One region of the Rummeliibacillus sp. TYF005 genome, then DNA from elsewhere that is predicted to be linked to it. Evidence: riboswitches for the same ligand, from Rfam matches in the RefSeq annotation. Region 1 holds a riboswitch; each other region holds the start of a gene.
What was found. A riboswitch is a leader RNA that binds a small molecule or an ion and turns the genes downstream of it on or off. The one in region 1 is predicted to bind S-adenosylmethionine.
Positions count from the first base shown of each region.

Region 2: linked by a shared signal. The riboswitch ahead of CW357_RS12270 (O-acetylhomoserine aminocarboxypropyltransferase/cysteine synthase family protein) and the one ahead of CW357_RS07290 (methionine ABC transporter ATP-binding protein) in region 1 are both predicted to bind S-adenosylmethionine.
Region 3: linked by a shared signal. The riboswitch ahead of metK (methionine adenosyltransferase) and the one ahead of CW357_RS07290 (methionine ABC transporter ATP-binding protein) in region 1 are both predicted to bind S-adenosylmethionine.
Region 4: linked by a shared signal. The riboswitch ahead of metA (homoserine O-acetyltransferase MetA) and the one ahead of CW357_RS07290 (methionine ABC transporter ATP-binding protein) in region 1 are both predicted to bind S-adenosylmethionine.

Region 1 is NZ_ML122550.1:24,885-29,928, forward strand. Features, by position in the region: gene CW357_RS07275 (hypothetical protein) at 1-345, shown strand, start outside; gene CW357_RS07280 (MetQ/NlpA family ABC transporter substrate-binding protein) at 454-1,287, opposite strand; gene CW357_RS07285 (methionine ABC transporter permease) at 1,343-2,035, opposite strand; gene CW357_RS07290 (methionine ABC transporter ATP-binding protein) at 2,025-3,038, opposite strand; SAM riboswitch class I at 3,167-3,266, opposite strand; gene CW357_RS07295 (YolD-like family protein) at 3,388-3,723, opposite strand; gene CW357_RS07300 (Y-family DNA polymerase) at 3,763-5,019, opposite strand.
Region 2 is NZ_ML122565.1:40,578-45,621, reverse strand. Features, by position in the region: gene CW357_RS12275 (homoserine dehydrogenase) at 1-298, opposite strand, end outside; gene CW357_RS12270 (O-acetylhomoserine aminocarboxypropyltransferase/cysteine synthase family protein) at 640-1,935, opposite strand; SAM riboswitch class I at 2,071-2,186, opposite strand; gene CW357_RS12265 (DASS family sodium-coupled anion symporter) at 2,474-3,946, shown strand; gene CW357_RS12260 (NADPH-dependent oxidoreductase) at 4,067-4,798, shown strand; gene CW357_RS12255 (hypothetical protein) at 4,878-5,044, opposite strand, start outside.
Region 3 is NZ_ML122572.1:32,744-37,787, forward strand. Features, by position in the region: gene pckA (phosphoenolpyruvate carboxykinase (ATP)) at 10-1,596, opposite strand; SAM riboswitch class I at 1,797-1,912, shown strand; gene metK (methionine adenosyltransferase) at 2,178-3,383, shown strand; gene CW357_RS13980 (S16 family serine protease) at 3,438-4,067, opposite strand; gene CW357_RS13985 (MFS transporter) at 4,584-5,044, opposite strand, start outside.
Region 4 is NZ_ML122555.1:32,629-37,672, forward strand. Features, by position in the region: gene CW357_RS09205 (elongation factor G) at 1-1,622, opposite strand, end outside; gene metA (homoserine O-acetyltransferase MetA) at 1,724-2,632, opposite strand; SAM riboswitch class I at 2,864-2,969, opposite strand; gene CW357_RS09215 (aminotransferase class I/II-fold pyridoxal phosphate-dependent enzyme) at 3,368-4,549, shown strand; gene CW357_RS09220 (sodium:solute symporter family protein) at 4,695-5,044, opposite strand, start outside.

The sequences.
Region 1 (5,044 bases):
CAACCGTACGTCAAGCATAACTACGCTTCTATACTTGCAATGCTAGAGAAGGATTATCATCGTGCCTTATCTGAAGCAAAGCAAATTACAAGAGAACCATTCCAAAGCTATATGATTGCCCACAGTGAAGTATTTTTAGGAAACTATGAACAAGCTAAAGCTTTAATACCCAAATTCACAGAAAAGTGGATGTCGCCTTCCATTGAAAGTTTAATCTCTTTTAAACAACAAGATAGGAAAAATTTTAAGTATCATTCAACAAAAGCTATTAAACAAGCTAGAGGTATTCAAAAGTATTTGCTCGTTTATAGCTTTCAAGAAATGGAAGGGAAAATGAAAAGCTGATTGGCTGCTTTTCTATAAAAGAATATTGAATAGCCCATATAAAAAGGGAAATTGCGCCAGGCAATTTCCCTTTTTGTTTATATCGAACATATGCGATTAGGACTGATTCTATTTATTTTTCATCCAATCAGGTTTACCAAATCCTTTGAATTGTGAATCGATTACTTTTTCAAATTCATCAGATTCAACAACTTCTTTAAGATCTTTTGCAAGTTGTGAATTTTCATCTGCTTCACGCACTGCTACGACATTACGGAATTGATCAGGCATGTTTTCTAGGAATACGGCATCGTCTAATTTCATACCTGCTGCTAATGCAAAGTTTCCTGGTACACCAGCTAGATCCGCACTTTCTACAGCACGAGGAAGTCCTGCTGCTTCAATTTCTTTGAATTTTAAGTTTTTAGGATTTTCCTTTATATCTTTTGTAGAAGCTTTTAATTGGTCAATATTATCATCAATTTTGACTAGTCCCTGATCTTGTAAAGATTTTAAAGTACGAGCTAAGTTTGATGGGTCGTTTGCAATGGCAATTGTTGCTCCATCTTTGATATCATCGACTGATTTATATTTTTTAGAGAAAAAGCCCATTGGTGCTGTTGGTACAATGATTAGACCTTTGATTTTTGTTCCATTTTGTTTGTTAAAGTTTTCTAAGTAGATAGAGTGTTGGAATAAATTCGCATCAATGTCACCAGAATCTAATGCTTTGTTCGGTTGGATATAATCACTAAATTCTTTTAACTCTACTTTGTATCCTTTCTTTTCAAGCTCCGGTACGATTGCTTTTTTAAGCATATCACTATATGGACCTGCTGTTGCACCAATTGTAATGTCTTTTGTTTTTGTTGCTTTACTTGTATCTTTTGATTTATCTCCACCACAAGCCGCTAAAGCCACTGCTAGTACTAGCGTTAATACGCTAAACAAAAATTTCTTCATGTTTAAAACCCCCAATTTTTTATAAAAAGCTATTTTTTCAGAATGCTAGTTACTTTTAACGTTTATCGACTGCTTTTGCAATCGCGTCTCCTGCTAATTGAATTGCTTGGACAATGATGATTAATATCACAACTGTCGCGATCATAATAGTGTTGTCATAACGGTAGTAGCCAAAGCGAATTGCTAGGTCACCGATACCACCACCACCGATAATTCCTGCCATTGCTGAGTATGCTACTAAACTAATAATAGTCATGGTGATTCCTTGAATGACACCAGATTTTGCTTCTGGAAGTAACACGTCTTTAATAATCATCCAACGTGTCGCCCCTACTGCAATAGACGCCTCAATAACACCTTTATCAATTTCTCGAAGTGATGTTTCAACAAGTCTTGCGAAAAACGGAATTGATGCGACTGACAAAGAAACACTTGCTGCAATAGGCCCTATCGTATCGCCTATTAACCACTTAGTAACTGGGAATAACGCTACTAAAAGAATGATATATGGAATTGAACGTATTAAGTTAACGATAAAGCCAACCACTACATTCACAAAGCGGTTACCAAGTAAACCGGATCTACTTGTAGAAAACAAGCCTTTTCCTGTGATGAATAAAAGCAAACCAAGTGGTAAACCAATGACCAAGGCCACTGCTAATGAAATACCTACCATTAGAAGCGTTTGACCAAATGCTTTCCAAATATCAGGAAGCATTTCTGTAAAATGACTAGGATCAAATAGCATTGTTTAACACCTCCACTGTGACTCCACGACTTTCCATATAGGAAATCGAACGGTTAATATCTGCCACTTGCCCATTCAGTTCCATTAGAAAAATACCAAGAGGTCTTTCCTGTATATATTCAATTGTGCCGTGTAGAAAGTTCCCACGTACCTCAAATTGCTGTAGCATATCTGAAATAACACCTTCACCAGCTACATCGCCTTTGAATAAAATTTTGACTACCTTACCTTTAACGTTTTGTAAAATGGTTGGCGGAATATCAAAAGACACTACACTGCTGATAAATTCCTGAGTTAGCGACTTTTCAGGATTGGCGAAAATATCATATACCGCACCTTCTTCGATTACCTTTCCATTTTGCATAATAGCCATGCGATCACAAATTTCCTTCACAACATCCATTTCATGTGTTATTAGAACAATTGTAATACCAAGTTCTCGGTTGATTTTCTTTAACAATCGTAAAATAGAGGTTGTTGTTGTTGGGTCAAGCGCTGATGTTGCTTCATCGCAAAGTAATATAGAGGGGTTATTAGCTAATGCTCTTGCGATTCCCACACGCTGTTTTTGTCCACCACTTAACTGGGCTGGAAACACATCTTTTTTATCTGACAAACCAACCATATGGAGCAACTCTTTGACTCTTTCATTTCTCTTTTCTTTTGATATATTTGCAGCTTTCAATGCAAACTCAATATTTTCCCCTACTGTTTTTTGGCTAATTAAGTAAAAGTGTTGGAAAATCATCCCGATTTTCAATCGTGCTTGTCGAAGTTGCTCACCTTTTAATTTTGTTAAATCTTGACCATCGATTAATATCTGTCCATCTGTTGGCTGTTCTAATAAATTAATGCACCGTAATAAGGAACTCTTGCCTGCTCCAGAATAACCAACTATTCCAAATATCTCTCCGTTATCAATTGTCAATGAGACATGATCTACACCGGTTACGCTTTTCTTTTTTACCTTGTAAATCTTTGATACATTTTGTATTTCCAGCATATACATCCCTCTAATCATTGTTAAATTACTATTGCACAAAAATTCATAATTTCTATTGAAAAACTATGTATTCCTACTAAAAAAAGATACATCCTTCTACTGAAAGATGTATCTTCTAATCAGATGTCGATTTATCTTTCAGAAATAAATTCTGTAGGAATTAGCACCTTCCCAAACGGGGGTTGCTGGACTTCACAGGGCCTATCCCTCAGTCACTCTTGATAAATTCCATTTGTTAAGTTGTAAGTTTATGTTAACCATATTATTTCTTTTTATATTATTTGTCAATCTATTTTTAGAAAAAATAAATTATTTAAAAATATTTTTATATTGGCTTATTTTATGTCTATTATTCAAATACCTTAACATTGAGGATAAATTCTACCGGAACCCATTTATCTTTATATTGGGTATCATTGTGTAGGCATAGCTTTTTTTCTTCGCTAATTAGTTTGGTGATGATTCCTCTATAGTGAACACTAGTTTGTTGGTGCCAAACGTCTAATAATACTTCTTTTTTGCCGTAATATGCTTGCAAAAGTTCTTCCTCTAAGGCTTGTAGGGTCCATTCATCAAAGGTCGGCTTTGTGATTTGCTGATCTTCTTGTTGCCAGGTTCTTAGTCTTTGTACATGTTCTGGCAACATCATAGCAGTCCATTTTATGTTACCTCGATCACGTAACATTTGTAATACCACTCCTTAGTATTGGAATCAGTTTTAGATTTAAATTTTATGCCCACCGAGTAATTTAGAACGATCGATAGCTGTTCCTGCATTTGTATATGATACGGCACGTAATAGAGCCGTAGAACCATAGTGGGTACGAAGGTGATCCATTGTGGTCCCAAGTTGTCGCCGTTTCCAACGTGTTTTATCAAAAAAACTAAGTTGCATAGAATGTTCTGATTCTAACTTTGAAATACTGACACTGATTTGTCGTACAGGGCGCTCGTTGTATTGTTCGTTCAATATCTGTTGGCAAATTTGATAAATAATCATCGTATCGTTTGTTGCTTCATCTATCGTACGTGAACGCTGGAAACCTCCTCCAAAAGCGTTTTTGCTATAAGAAATCCCAAGCGTAATCGTACGTCCTACTTTATAAGCTTCACGCGCTCTTCTTGCCACATCTTCACACATTTCTAGAAGTACGGCGAGCACTTCCGTTTTAGTGTTGTAATCCCGCATCAATATTTGGCTTTTACCATAACTAATTTGACCTTCTATCAATGGCGCTTCGCCAACTTTTGATAGATCAATTCCCCAAGCGTGATAGTAGAGTTGATTGCCCATAATACCAAAATGCCTTTCTAATGTTGTTAAATCAGCGTGCGCTAAATCCCCAACAGAAAAAATCCCCATATTATTAAGGGTTCGCTCGATTCGATGGCCAATTCCCCACATTTTAGATAATGGTGCAACAGGCCATAGCTTTTTTTCTACATCTTCAAAGTCCCACTTCGCAAACCCTGTTTTTTTTGCATCTAAATCAAGTGCAAGTTTTGCTAATAACATATTAGGACCCATCCCAACTGTGCTAGGAATTTCAAATTGGTTATAGAGTTCATATTGGATTTGGTGTGCTGTTTCTACAGGATCTCCCCACAGTTTTTCAGTGCCAGTCAGATCCACAAAACTTTCGTCAATGCTGTATACATGGATGGCCTCCTTCGGCACATAGCTGTTCAATAACTTGGTGATTTCGACTGACATGCGTACAAAGTATTCCATCTTAGGTTCAAACAAATGAATATCTGGATGCTTCGGTATCTCATATAGTCTCGTTCCAGTTTTCACTTGAAAACGTTGTTTCATTATTGGAGAAGCAGCCAGTACAATACTTCCTTTTTGTTCGAAATTCCCTATAACTGCAATTGCCTCTTTTTCAACGTCTAAATGAGCTAAAGTAGCCATACAACTAGCATAAAAACATCTCATATCTATACACATAATGGATCTTCTCGGCATATTTTCATACATTTCAGCACACCTCACAAAAGGAACG
Region 2 (5,044 bases), on a different contig from region 1:
TAATATTGCATCCTTTTTCAATCGCCTTTGATAAATATCTATAAGCTGGCTCTTCTCCAACAATTGCCTCAAAAACCACTTCTAAATCTGGAATTGCTAAGATATCCTCAAATTTATCTGTTAATAATTCTTTTGGAGCATGTGAACGCGGCTTATTCACATTACTTACAAGAATTTTAACAATCTCAATATCTACTCCTAAAGTATCTTTGAATTGCTTTCGTTTTTCATTTACTATACGAAAAATACCTTGACCAACTGTACCGAAACCAAGAATCGCTACCTTCACTGTTGTCATATCATTCGCCTCCAAATTTCTCTTCTTTATATTGTGAAATACATATGTTCACTTCATACGCATTCAATTTGTGATTTATCTATCATTAACATGTGACCTATACATGTAAAGAAATCTTTAAATACTGAACTTAAAGTTGATTTTAGCTCACATACGGACAGATTACAAGAAAAATCTTTCTGAGAAGGACAATTGTTTTTTCTGAGAGGTCATGAAAACCGCTTACATCATTGATTTTATCGAATTTTTAGATTATTTTTAAAAAGCCAATTTATATAAGAGAAAAAGAGTGAACGTGTTTAACGCATCACTCTTTAAACTTTTGCTTCCCGAATCCAGTTTTATTTTGCCTCTTCAGGTTTACCGACTTTCGCAAATGCGGCCTCTAGTGCTTCTATTATATCTTCCGCAGCTTCTAAACCAATTGACAGACGAACTAATTCTTCCGGAACACCAGATTTTTTCAATTCTTCTGGACTTAATTGTTGGTGTGTTGTAGAAGCAGGATGAATGATTAGAGAACGAGCATCCCCAACATTCGCCACGTGGCAGAATAATTCAATGTTATCAATAAGCTGACGACCAGCACTTCGTCCACCTTTAATACCAAAAGTAAGGACAGATCCAAAACCATTTTTCAAGTATTTTTTAGCATTTGCAGCAAATTCGCTATCATCAAATCCATTGTAATGCACCCATTCTACTTGGTCATTTTGACGAAGATATTCTGCCACTTTTCTTGCATTTTCATTATGATATGGAACTCTTAAATGTAAAGTTTCTAATCCTTGGAGTAAATTAAACGCAGCGTCAGGGCTAAGTGTTGGTCCAAAATCTCGTAATAATTGAACGCGTAAACGAGTTGCAAATGCTGCATTTGCTGTATCAACACCGTAACGTAAACCATGATAAGATTCATCTGGCTCTGTATAATCAGGGAATTTACCACGTGTCCAATCAAATTTACCGGCATCTACTACTACCCCAGCAATAGTTGTACCATGACCGCCTATCCATTTTGTTGCAGAGTGAACAACAACATCTGCACCAAATTCAATTGGATTGCAACCTACAGGTGAAGCAAATGTATTATCAATGATTAATGGAATTTCATGTTTGTGTGCAATTTTTGCTAATGCTTCAATATCTACGATTGAAAGACTTGGGTTTCCAATGGTTTCAGCATAGATAGCTTTTGTATTATCTTGAATAGCTGCTTCAAACTCATCATTATTTTTTTCGTTGACAAATGTTGTTGTAATACCATAACGAGGTAACGTGTTCGCAAATAGATTATAAGTTCCTCCATAAATACTAGATGCGGATACAATATGATCACCTGCACGTGCGATGTTCAATATTGAAAATGCGATAGCTGCCATCCCTGAAGATAAAGCAACTGCTGCTGTACCTCCCTCAAGTAATGCAATTCGTTTTTCAAATACATCTACAGTAGGGTTCATAATACGAGAATAGATATTGCCTGGTTCTTCTAATGCAAATAATTTACGTGCATGTTCAGAATCTTTAAATTTATATGCAGTTGTTCGGTATACAGGTACTGCAATAGCTCCTGTTGTTGGATCTGGTGTTTGACCACCATGAACTGCTAAAGTCTCTTTACGTAATTCTGTCATTTTAAATTCCTCCTAAAAATTTTTTAGATGGAAAACGGAGGTGTGTTAAAGGGTTTTTATAAAGTCATTATTCCAATGCTTATAAAAAATAAAAACCCTTCTTCACGTAAGAAGAGGGTTGATTAGCATTTCCTCCCCTTATCTTTCAGACTCGCTTAGAATCTGTAGGAATTAGCACCGTAGCAAGTATTCATAAACTTACTGGTTGCTGGGCATCGCAGGGCCTATCCCTCCGCCGCTCTTGATAAAGGTTATTTTTTTATTCCATCTTGTTGAGGTAAGTATAGAAGATAAATAGAATAAAAGTCAACAACTTTCTGAATAATTAATCATTTTGAAAGGGATTTATTTCTTGTATTATATTTTTTGTAAGAATCACTAGTACAATATTTTCCTATCTTTTTAATCTTACTTCATAAGATAAACGTGTACTTTACAAATAAAGTATTTCATAAATTTTCCTTTTTTCGACATATATATGCACATTATATCAATAAGCACAGCCTTATAATGGAGATAAAGGAAATGAATGATAATTATGGAGGAAGTTAAAAAGAAAAAGAATTTAAAACCTCTATGGATAGGACTTGCTTTTGCTGTATTAATAATCATGACATTTTGGCCAAACAGCGGAAATTTACCCGTAGCTGGTCAAAGGAGTTTAGCAATTCTTGGATTTGCCGTTATTTTATGGGTTACAGAAGCTGTTTCTTATCCAGTAAGTGCAGCCATGATTATAGCAATTACTGGAATATCAATCGGATTAGCACCCACTCTTGAAGATCCTTCACTAGAGTATGGTACAGCTAATGCTTTGAAAATGGCTTTAGGTGGTTTTAGCAATTCTGCCGTCGCATTAGTGGCTGCTGCTCTTTTCTTAGCTGCTGCCATGCAAGCAACAAATTTACATAAGCGACTTGCCTTATGGATTTTATCCCTGGTCGGTACAAAAACTAAAAATATCGTATTTGGAGCAATCATCGTTTCGATTATATTAGCATTTTTCGTACCAAGTGCCACAGCTCGGGCAGGAGCAGTTGTGCCCATCTTACTAGGTATGGTCGCTGCATTCGGCCTACCAAAAGATAGTAAACTAGCTGCATTATTAGTCATAACTTCTGTACAAGCTGTATCTATTTGGAATGTTGGCATTAAGACAGCTGCTGCGCAAAATATGGTCGCATTGAGTTTTATCAATAAAGAATTTAATACGGATATTTCCTGGAGCCAATGGTTTATATACGCAGCACCATTCTCAATTATTATGTCCATCGTGCTATTCTTTGTAATGATTAATCTGATTAAACCTGAAACTCAAAAAATTGAAGGCGGCAAGGAATTGATTGAATCCCAGTTAAAAGAACTAGGACCTGTCAAATCCGCTGAAATTCGTCTAATTATTATTTCTTTAATTTTATTATTCTTCTGGGCTACTGAAGGAAAGCTACACCCATTTGATACGACAACTGTTACAATTATTGCTATCGCAGTATTATTAGCCCCCAAAATTGGTGTCTTTGATTGGAAACAAGTAGAAGGTCTTATTCCATGGGGTACTATTATTGTATTTGCAGTAGGTATCTCACTCGGTACAATATTACTTGATACACAAGGTGCTCAATGGCTTTCTACTAAAGTATTCGGTTCACTTGGCTTAGAACATATGCCAATTTTAGCAACAATTGCTTTAGTGTCATTATTTAATATTCTAATTCACCTTGGTTTCGCAAGTGCAACCAGTCTATCTTCAGCATTAATTCCAATTTTTATTGCACTAACAACAACTATTGATTTTAATATTAATAATGTAGGATTTGTAATCATCCAACAGTTTGTTATTAGTTTTGGCTTCTTACTACCTGTAAGTGCACCTCAAAATATGCTTGCTTACGGTACCGGAGCCTTTACTGTCAAAGATTTCTTAAAATCAGGTATCCCAATTACTATTGCAGGGTATTTGCTCATTTTAATATTTAGTGCAACCTACTGGAAATGGATTGGTTTGCTTTAAAACTTACAATTAGTGAAATGGCGAAGAGTATTAAAACCTCTTCGCCATTTGTTTCAGTAGTAACTTTCTATAAAATCCCGTATAGTGAAAATGATACCTACTATAAAGGAGTGACATTTAGTGGTCAAAGATCTATTACGTAGTCATACATCTGTAAGAAAATATACTGGTGAAAAAATCCCTAAAGAAGTCGTGTATGATTTAATCGAAACTGCTCAAATGGCAGCAACTTCACACTTTATCCAAGCTTATAGTGTTATCTGGGTAACGGATGAAGAGAAACAACAAAAACTTGGCGAACTATCAAACAATGCGTTTCAATTCCAAACAGCTGGCGCAGCTTTTCTATTTTGCGTAGATTTCAAACGTTTACAAATTGCTGGTAAAAAGCAAGGTGTTGAAATTGTAGCGGATTCGGCTGAAAATGTCCTTGCCGGTGTAGCAGATGTATCCTTATTTGCGCAAAACTTCGTTATTGCAGCAGAGGCAGAAGGTTATGGAATTTGCTATATTGGTGGGGCGCGAAATCAACCAGAAGCAATTAGCGAATTATTTAATTTACCAGACTATGTCTTCCCGTTATTTGCTATGACAATTGGTAAACCTACGAAACGTAACGAAACAAAACCACGTTTACCTTTAAATGCTATACTGCATGAAAATAATTATGATGTAGAAAAGTATGATCAACTATTAGATGAATATGACGCAACATTAGAAACATATTATGCAAGTCGTTCTTCTAACAAGAAGATGGCTAATTGGACAAAACAAATGGCTGATTTTCTTATCGAACAACGCCGTCCTTTTATCAAAGACTTCTTAGCTAAAAAAGGTTTTACTTGGAAATAGTATTCTTTTAAGAAAAAAAGGCCAATGGTAAGTATCCTTCCATTGGCCCTTTTTGACAACAAATTGTATCCTTGTAAATCTACTCTTCTATACCTTGAATCGTCATTTCTTTAACTGGTAAGAAAACATCTGTTGAATTTACATATTTTACTTCCACTTGGTCGCCCTCTTTTAAATATACTGCAAGAGGTGCTAATTCGGAGCTGACAATATAATTTTCTTTGTTATCTAATAAGAAAGAAATTG
Region 3 (5,044 bases), on a different contig from region 1:
AATTTTTAGTTAAGCGAGTGGTGCACCATTTTTAGTGATTTCTTCTGCTGCTGCACCGAATTTTTTAAAGTTTTCATGGAACATACCAGCTAATTCTGTTGCTTTTTTATCATAAGCTTCTTTATTAGCCCAAGCATTACGTGGATTTAAAAGATTTGTTGGTACACCTTCGATTGCAGTTGGCATTGCAAGACCGAAGATAGGGTCTTTGTCAGTAAATACATCATTAAGTTTACCGTCGATAGCATCGCGTACCATTTTACGAGTGTAAGAAAGTTTCATACGACTACCTTCACCATAACTTCCGCCAGTCCAACCAGTGTTTACTAAGAATACATTTACTTGGTGTTCATCAATTTTCTTCCCTAACATTTCTGCATAAACAGTAGCGTGTAATGGGAAGAAAGGAGCTCCGAAGCAAGTTGAAAATACAGGTTCAGGTTCTACAACACCACGTTCTGTACCAGGTGTTTTTGAAGTGAAACCTGATAAGAAGTGATACATTGCCTGTTCTTTCGTTAACTTACTAATAGGAGGTAAAACTCCAAAAGCATCTGCTGTTAAGAAAATAACAGTTTTTGGATGACCTGCAATAGAAGGATCAACGATATTTTCGATGTTTTGGATTGGGTATGCAACACGAGTATTTTGTGTTAGTGTCTCATCATCGTAGTCAGGAATTCGAGTTTCGGAATCTACGATAACATTTTCAAGCACTGTACCGAATGTGATAGCATTATAAATTTCAGGTTCTTTTTCAGCTGAAAGGTTGATTGTTTTTGCATAGCAACCACCTTCAATATTGAACACGCCGTTATCAGACCAACCATGTTCATCGTCACCGATTAGTTTACGATTACCATCAGCTGATAACGTTGTTTTACCAGTACCTGATAAACCAAAGAATAGAGCAACGTCACCTTGTTCGCCTACATTTGCAGAACAATGCATTGGCAGGATTCCGTTTTGTGGTAATAAGTAATTCATAATACCGAAGATAGATTTTTTCATTTCCCCAGCGTATTCAGTGCCGCCGATTAAAATAATACGTTTTTCTAAAGATACGATGATGAAAGTTTCTGAAGCTGTACCATCAACTTTTGGGTCCGCTTTAAAAGTAGGAGCGGATAAAATAGTGAAATCAGCTTCATGTGCATTTAGTTCTTCATCAGTAGGACGGATGAATAGTTGGTGAGCAAATAGATTATGCCAAGCGTATTCATTAACAACGCGGATTGCTAAGCGAGAATCTTTGTCTGCACCTGCAAAGCCTTTAAACACAAAAACTTCTTCTTTTTGTTTTAAATAGTTAACAACTTTGTTATATAATGAATCAAATACTTCTGCAGAAATTGGTTGGTTAATCTTACCCCAATCAATTTGATCTTTAGAAGATTCTTCGACTACCATAAATTTATCTTTAGGTGAACGACCTGTATATTTGCCTGTTACTGCACGAACAGCGCCATCTACTGTTAAGATTGCTTCACCGCGGGAAGTTGCTTTTTCCACTAATTGTGGGACTGAAATTTGTTCTGAAATGTTATTTCCTTGTAATAAACCCTTCAGTTCATTCGCAATTTCTACTGAATTCATCTTTGTTCGTACCTTCCTTTTTATGTTATTACCCTTTAAAAGGGTTTCTATTCTTCATCTCGAGAATTAGTATAACACATTGAAATGAATAGTCTATACTAATAGGGATTTATTTTTATGATTTTGATTTTTTTGTTACTATAAGAAAATAAGTTTGACTTTCATAGTAATATCACTTACTATATGCATTAGAACGGATACTCTTATCCCGAGCTGGTGGAGGGTCAGGCCCTATGAAGCCCGGCAACCTGCATTATCTTTCACGTGATGCGTTGGTGCTAATCTGATGCAAGGAAGATTCCTTGAACGATAAGAGTGAAAGGTGCTTACGAAACATATCCTTTCCTCATTGATTTTCGATGAGTGAAAGGTTTTTTTTTTTCAAAAAATAGAAGCAAATCTGATTTGTTTCATTATTATATGCGATTTGTTGCATTCTATTTATATTATGGCACTTTCTATATCCTCGTGTTAAAAAAGCAGCTTATAGCTGGCTTGACGTTTAGAACTTAAACGGACATGGGTAATGAGTACCGTATCTTTTTTTCGAGAGGATCTCGTTGATAATAGGAGGAAACCAAATGACAAACAGAAGATTATTTACTTCAGAAAGCGTAACAGAAGGACACCCAGATAAAATTTGTGACCAAATTTCAGATGCAATTTTGGATGCTGTTTTAGCAAAAGATCCAAATGCACGTGTAGCATGTGAAACAACGGTTACAACAGGTCTAGTACTTGTAACAGGTGAGTTAACAACTACTACGTATGTAGATATGAAAGGTATTGTTCGCGATACAGTAGCGGAAATTGGCTACACTCGTGGTAAATACGGTTTTGATGCAGAAAACCTAGCAGTACTTGTTGCTGTAGGTGAACAATCACCTGATATCGCACAAGGTGTTGACAAAGCATTAGAAGCACGTGAAGGATCTATGACAGATGCAGACATTGAAGCAATTGGTGCAGGGGACCAAGGTTTAATGTTCGGCTATGCTTGCAACGAAACACCTGAGTTAATGCCACTTCCAATTAGCTTGGCACATAAATTAGCTCGTCGTTTAACAGAAGTTCGTAAATCAGGCCAATTAGATTACTTACGTCCTGATGGTAAAACACAAGTAACCATCGAGTATGATGAAAATAACCATCCAGTTAGAGTAGACACAATTGTTATTTCTACTCAACACGATGAAGAAGTATCTTTAGACCAAATTAAAAAAGATTTAAAAGCAGAAGTTATTGCCAAAGTTGTACCGGCAGAACTTCTAGATGACAACACAAAATACTTCATCAATCCAACAGGCCGTTTCGTAATTGGTGGCCCTAAAGGTGATGCAGGTCTTACTGGTCGTAAAATCATCGTCGATACTTACGGTGGATATGCTCGTCATGGTGGCGGTGCTTTCTCTGGGAAAGATGCTACAAAAGTTGACCGTTCTGGTGCATATGCAGCTCGTTATGTTGCGAAAAATATTGTTGCCGCAGGTCTTGCAGAACGTGCAGAAGTACAACTTGCATATGCAATCGGTGTTGCACAACCAGTATCAATCGCAGTCGATACTTTCGGTACTGGGAAAGTTAAAGAGAGTGATCTAGTAGAAGCAGTTCGAGAATTCTTTGACTTACGTCCAGCAGGAATTATAAAAATGCTTGACCTACGTCGCCCAATTTACAAACAAACAGCAGCTTACGGTCACTTTGGTCGTACAGACTTGAATGTGCCTTGGGAAAATACAGACAAAGCAGCAGCATTAAAAGCTAAATTTGCTGTTTCTCCAAAATAAAAGTGAAGTTTTAACAAAATAAAAAAGTCGTTCACAAAAAAGTGATCGACTTTTTTATTTTTCATTAATCTTTTCAACAACATCAATTGCCTCATCAATTGTTGCTACATCAAAAATTTGAATATTACTATTAATCGCCTTTCGTATCTTAATAGCTTCTTTTTTATTTTCGCTTGGAATAATCATATAAGAAATGCCTGAAATACTAGCGATTTGGATTTTTTCTTTTAACGCACCAATTGGTTTTACGTCTCCATTTTTGTCAATTGATCCAGTTATGGCAATAGGGTGTTCGTTTTGCAAATCTCCATTTTTAACCTTTCCAGATAATACAAGTGCTAAACCTCCGCTATCTCCACCAATACGTTCTCTATTTAGAAATGCATCTATTTTTTGATTAGTTTTTTGATCAGTTTGATTTAAATAGTAACTAACATTTTTCTTCATTTGTTCAGTAGTGTCTTCTTTAAGATGAAGCCAGCTTAAAAGTTGTCTATTTTTACTAGCATAGCGATCTTTATTATCACCTTCAACGATAGCAAGTGGCTTGACATGTTGTCTTTCTAAGATTTTCGAAACATCTAATTTATTTTTTGTTAAAGAGAATTCTACACTATTCACACCAAGTAAATAGATATTAGTCCCTTCGATAATTTCCTCAGGTGGCTGATAAAGAAGTGCCACATGTGTTGTAGCATCATAAAAAATTAGCGGAAGCTCATAACAAAATAATATAAAAAGTATACAAACTGCATAGCTGATTTTTCTTTTGTATACTTTTTTCCTTTTTAAAATATGAACAGTTGTTAGAATAATTAGGCTAAGTAAAAAGAAAAGAATAAAAGATGAACCACTAATTTTGTTTTGAAGATATAGTAGTAGAAATATGGGATAAAATAAAATGCACAAAAAGCTAACTAAAAGAAAAGACATATTCTTTTTATTTCTAAAAATGAGAAATTCACTCCTTATATTACTTGATATGCCTATCTGGATTTTAATATTGAAACTGGAACATAATAGTATATAAAACTATTTATACTATTATGTTGGATGATAGAACGTAAAATAACATTCAAACTGTTTCAGATTCAACAGACATTAACGGGTAGTAAGAATAGCAAGCAAAATAAAAAGAAGATGAAGAAGAGTGATTCCTAGGAAAGAAGGCTGAATAAACACAGAATTACTGTTTAAAGTTTAATCCATAATAATTTCATTTTTAGGATCATGTTTTTTGAGTAAAATAACAAACAGACTGCCTAATGCACAAAATACCCCTGAAAGTATAAATGCCCATGTGTAAGAATCAAAGATATTGTAGATAAGTCCACCACCATAAGCAGCAACTGCTGCACCAACTTGATGAAATGCGACCATCCAACCGTACATCATAGCACTTTTCTTCATACCGAACTCGCGTCTTGCAAGGCCAATAGTAGGAGGTACTGTTGCAATCCAATCAAGGCCATAGAAAACTGAGAAAATAACAAGTAGAGTAATAGAGCCGTTATTTAATGCAAAAGGTAAAAACAATAGGGAAAGGCCCCGAAGCCCATAATAAGAAAATAATAGCCAACGATTATCAATTTTATCACTAAGCCAACCGGATAAAGTTGTACCAACCAGATCGAATATTCCCATAAAACTTAACATCGAAG
Region 4 (5,044 bases), on a different contig from region 1:
CTCCCAACAAATTCAGCAGAAGCTTTCATTTTGAAATGATAATATGGTTCTAGTAAATGATTTTCTACTTGTTCAAGACCTTGTCGAATCGCTCTTAAAGTGGCTTCTCTAAAATCGCCACCTTCTGTATGCTTAATATGAGCTCGTCCTGTCAGTAACGTAAACTTAATATCTGTAATAGGAAAACCAGTTAATAAACCATGGTGCTCTTTTTCAAAAATATGTTGTTTCACTAATCTTTGGTGACCATCAGATAAGTCATCTGCTTGACAGGCATTTTCAAATATTATACCTGCTCCTCTTTCAGTTGGCTCCATTAGAAGATGCACCTCAGCGTAATGTTTTAGAGGTTCAAAATGACCATATCCAATTACTTTTGATGCTATTGTTTCCTTATATAATATTTGAGGTTTTTCAAAATATATATGTAAACCAAATCGATTTTTAACAACTTCAGTTAATACCTCTAACTGAATAATCCCCATAACATGTAAATGGATTTCTTGGAATCTCTCATTCCAAATTACATGTAAAGAAGGATCCTCTTCATCCAATAATTGAAAATAAGCTAATACATCCTTTATATTTTCATTACCTTCATTTACTACTTTCGATTGTAATGTTGGGATTATATTAACTGATAGACCATAATCGGTAACTTCCTCCCCAATTATATCTCCAATAGCAGCACTAGAAATTCCAGTAACAGCAAATATTTCACCAGCTTTTACTTCTTTTACAACTTCATATTGGTTGCCATTATATAATCGAATTTCTGTTACTTTTTCTGTATTCTCTCCAAACTTCAGTTCATCACGCACTTTTAATGTACCTGTTAACGCCTTCATAAATGTAATTCGTTGCCTATTATTATCATGTCTAATTTTAAATATTCTTGAAGTAAAAGGGCGCTCTATATTATATGTTGTTTCCGTTAAAATAGAAATTTGATCTAAAAATTCTACTATACCGATATCTTTTAAGGCGGAACCATATGCACAAGGAAATACTTCTCTATTTTGTATCAAGCGTCGAAATGTTGATAAAAAAAGTTGCATATCAATATTTTGTTCCAAATATTTTTCTAATAATTCATCATCATGTTCAGCGATAAATTCAATAACTGATTCTGATAGAGTTTGATTTGTTAAGCAGTTAGTAATTGGAAGAATATTTTGATCTAATTCTTGTTGCAATTCTTTAAGTACTTTAGGAACATTTGCAGCTTCTTGATCAATTTTATTGATAAATAGAAAAGTAGGAATTTCGTGTTTTTTGAGGAGTTGCCAAATTGTTTCTGTATGGCCTTCTACTCCATCAACAGCGCTTACTATGACTATTGCATAATCCATTACTTTTATAGCCCTTTCCATTTCAGGAGAAAAGTCTATATGTCCAGGCGTATCGATAATTGTATAAGTATCTCCATTTTTTATAAATCTACCTTGTTCCGCAAAAACAGTTATTCCTCTTTCCTTTTCTATCGCATTGTAATCCAAAAAAGCGTCTTTATGATCTACGTAGCCTCTAGTTTTTATACTATTTGTATGAAATAACAACTGTTCGGAAAATGTCGTTTTACCAGCATCGACATGTGCTAAAACCCCGATTGTTTTAAACATTGTACTTCCTCATTTCTAATATTTCATTAACATTAGTATATCAAATCCTTTCTCTCATAAAAAATACCGTTGCAAGCATTCGTTTGCTTACAACGGTCTGTTCACTCCCATTCATATGGTGTTTCTTGGTATACATAATAGTTTAACCAATTTGAAAATAGTAGATGTGTATGTGAACGCCAAACATTCAAAGGCCTCTTCGTTGGATCGTCATTTGGAAAATAATGTTTAGGTATAGGGATGTCTAAACCTTTTGCGACATCTCTTTCATACTCATCTTTCAATGTACAAGCATCATATTCTAAATGGCCAGTTACCATTATTAATCTTTCATCTTTTGAAATAGCTATAAAAAGGCCAGCTTCATCAGAAGAGGATAACACTGATAATTCAGGATGCGCTTCGACTTCTTCTAATGAAACCGAAGTATTACGTGAATGTGGTGCTGTGAACACGTCATTAAACCCTCTTAATAATTTTACAGTTGAATCTTTTACTGTATGGTTAAAAACTCCTGAACACTTTTCAGGTAACGGGAATTTTCCAATTCCAAAATGATGATAAAGGGCTGCTTGTGCTCCCCAACAAATATGTAAAACAGATGTTACATTTGTTTTTGACCAATCCATTATTTGCTTTATTTCTTCCCAAAAATCAACATCTTCAAATTCCATAAGCTCAATTGGGGCACCAGTAATGATCAGTCCATCAAAACGACGATGTTTAACCTCTTCATAAGTAGTATAGAAAGTTTCTAAATGAGATTTACTTACATTTTTTGATTCATGTGTTGCAGTATTTAGAAATGTTACGTTTGTTTGTAAAGGTGTATTACCTAAAAGTCTAAGAAGTTGTAATTCTGTTTTTTCTTTTTGTGGCATCAAATTTAATATAGCTATATTTAAAGGACGAATATTTTGACTTCTAGATCGATCTTCATCCATTACGAATATTTTTTCTTTTTTTAACAGTTCTGTAGCAGGTAAATCTTTAGGAATATTAATTGGCATTTGTAACTCTCCTTTTTGAATATCTTTAATCACTTTCGATTGAGAAGATTATTCATAATTTGACAATTGAAATCACTAACTTAAATTCCTACAATTACTTCTCTCAACCTAACACTAGTTTGTTAGGTTATATAGGTGGAATTGATGTAGGAACTAGCTTAATGTAATTGAGTGATAAAAAATAAAACCCCTTTTCTATGATAAGAAAAGAGGTTTAAATTCCGCTCAGTTTTCTTATCTTCCAAGACAGTTGTCTTGTAGGACTTAGCACCTTTCTGCAGAGCAGAGGTTGCTGAAGCTTCATAGGGCCATTTCCCTCAGCTTCTCTTGATAAGATCTATACAATTAATGTAATCCTAACATGGAAATGCTGATATTGCAAACTTTTCAGAAAATACAAGAAAAACAGAAACTTAAGCAACTTTAAAGAAAAAGAACCACTTATTCCTAGCTTATGATAATTATGGAGAATTTAGTATGAAAATTGAAAAAAAGCCACATGAATGTAGGTTACAATCAGTATCCATTTTTAAACTAAGGAGGATTTTGAAATAGACTCTTTATACATATTTAGATTAAATCTATTATATTACCTACTAAGTTTGACTATTCTTCCTGGATATGTTTTTGTATGCGGATTATGTTTTTTAATTTTTCTAATTTTTACTGTTATATAATAGATAACTATGATAAAATAATTGTTAAATTTAAGTTTTAACTAAGGAGTGCTTACTAGTGAAAATCGAAAGATCAAAAAAAATGGCTATGTTTCCAAAAGCAATATTCGGAGATTTAAAAGCGGCCGCCAATCGTAAAGCAGCTTCTGGTACTAAGTTAATCGATTTAAGTCTCGGTAGCCCAGACCTCCCCCCCGATGAAAAAGTACGTATGGAACTTTCTAATCAAGCAGCATTAGCAAGTTCTTACGGTTATACTTTGGGCGGAACGAAAAAATTCTACCAAGCTGTTGCAAATTATTATAAACGTCGTAGTAATGTAGATTTAGATCCCGAATCAGAAATTATTCAAACTATGGGTTCTCAAGAAGGTTTAGTTCATGTACCAATGGCCTTTTGTAACCCGGGAGATTATGTTTTAACAACAAATCCCGCCTATGTAGCCTATGATGCCGGTATTCACCTAGCAGAAGCAATTCCTTATTATATGCCTTTGTTAGAAGAAAATTCTTTTTTACCAGACTTTGATGCGATTCCAGTTGAAATTGCTGAAAAAGCAAAAATGATGATTTTAAATTTACCTGGTAACCCTGTACCTGCAATGCCATCTGAAGTATTTTTCGCTAAAGTTGTAGCATTTGCAAGAAAATACAATATAATAGTACTTCACGACGCTGCATACTCAGAATTCTATTTTGATGGTGGCAAGCCTATGAGTTTCTTATCTACACCTGGCGCAAAAGAAATTGGCATGGAAATCAATTCTCTTTCTAAAAGTTTTAGTTTAGCAGGAGCACGTATTGCTTATATTGCTGGTAATGCTGAAATGATTTCGATTATACAAGAACTAAAATCGAACCTTGACTATGGTACTTACCAACCGATTCAAGATGCTGCATGTGTAGCTTTAGATCATGCTGAAGAAATCACTGATCGTTTACGTTCTGTGTTTACAAAACGTCACCATATTTTAGTCGAAGGTTTAGAGAGTATTGGTTGGAATGTTACACCATCAGAAGGTGGAATGTTTGTTTTTGCAAAATATCCTAATCAAGAGATGAACGACATCGATTTTGTATATCATGCAATTGAAAAAACAGGCGTTGTAATGGTTCCAGGTTCAATATTTGGAGATGCCGGTAAAAATTATGTCCGTCTAGCATTAGTTCAAGAAGAATCTTTACTTAAAGAGGCTGTAGAACGTCTGGGAAAGCTTTCAAAAGTTGAAGTTGGCGTATAAATTTTGAGTTATATTTCAAAGTTCAAATTTGTTTCTTGACAAGTTTGAACTTTTTTGTTGTTTAAGCTTAACCAGTGGAGCTTTTCATTAACTAAAACCCCAATACTTTGATTCCATAAAAAAAGGGGGTAAACTGCTCCCCCTCTTAATTCTTTATATCCTTCGATGAGCCTTCATTTAAATAAACTTCACCGTCTTTATAAATCATCTTTTCTGGATAGCGTAGGTTTATAACCGCGTCCTGAAGTTCTTGTGAAGGTGCACGTGTTGAGAGTGACACAATTAAATTAGTAGCGAAGGCAGCTATCGCCCCGAAAATACCAGCGCCTGTATCGATAATGCCTAATATCGTAAAGCCACCATACTTTGCACTAAAAATGTAAAGAAGTGTCACAGCTAAACCGACAAGCATGCCAGCCATAGTTCCTTTTGCATTAGCCCGCTTCCACCAGACGCCTAATACGAGTGCAGGGAAGAAAGTACCGGTAGCAATTG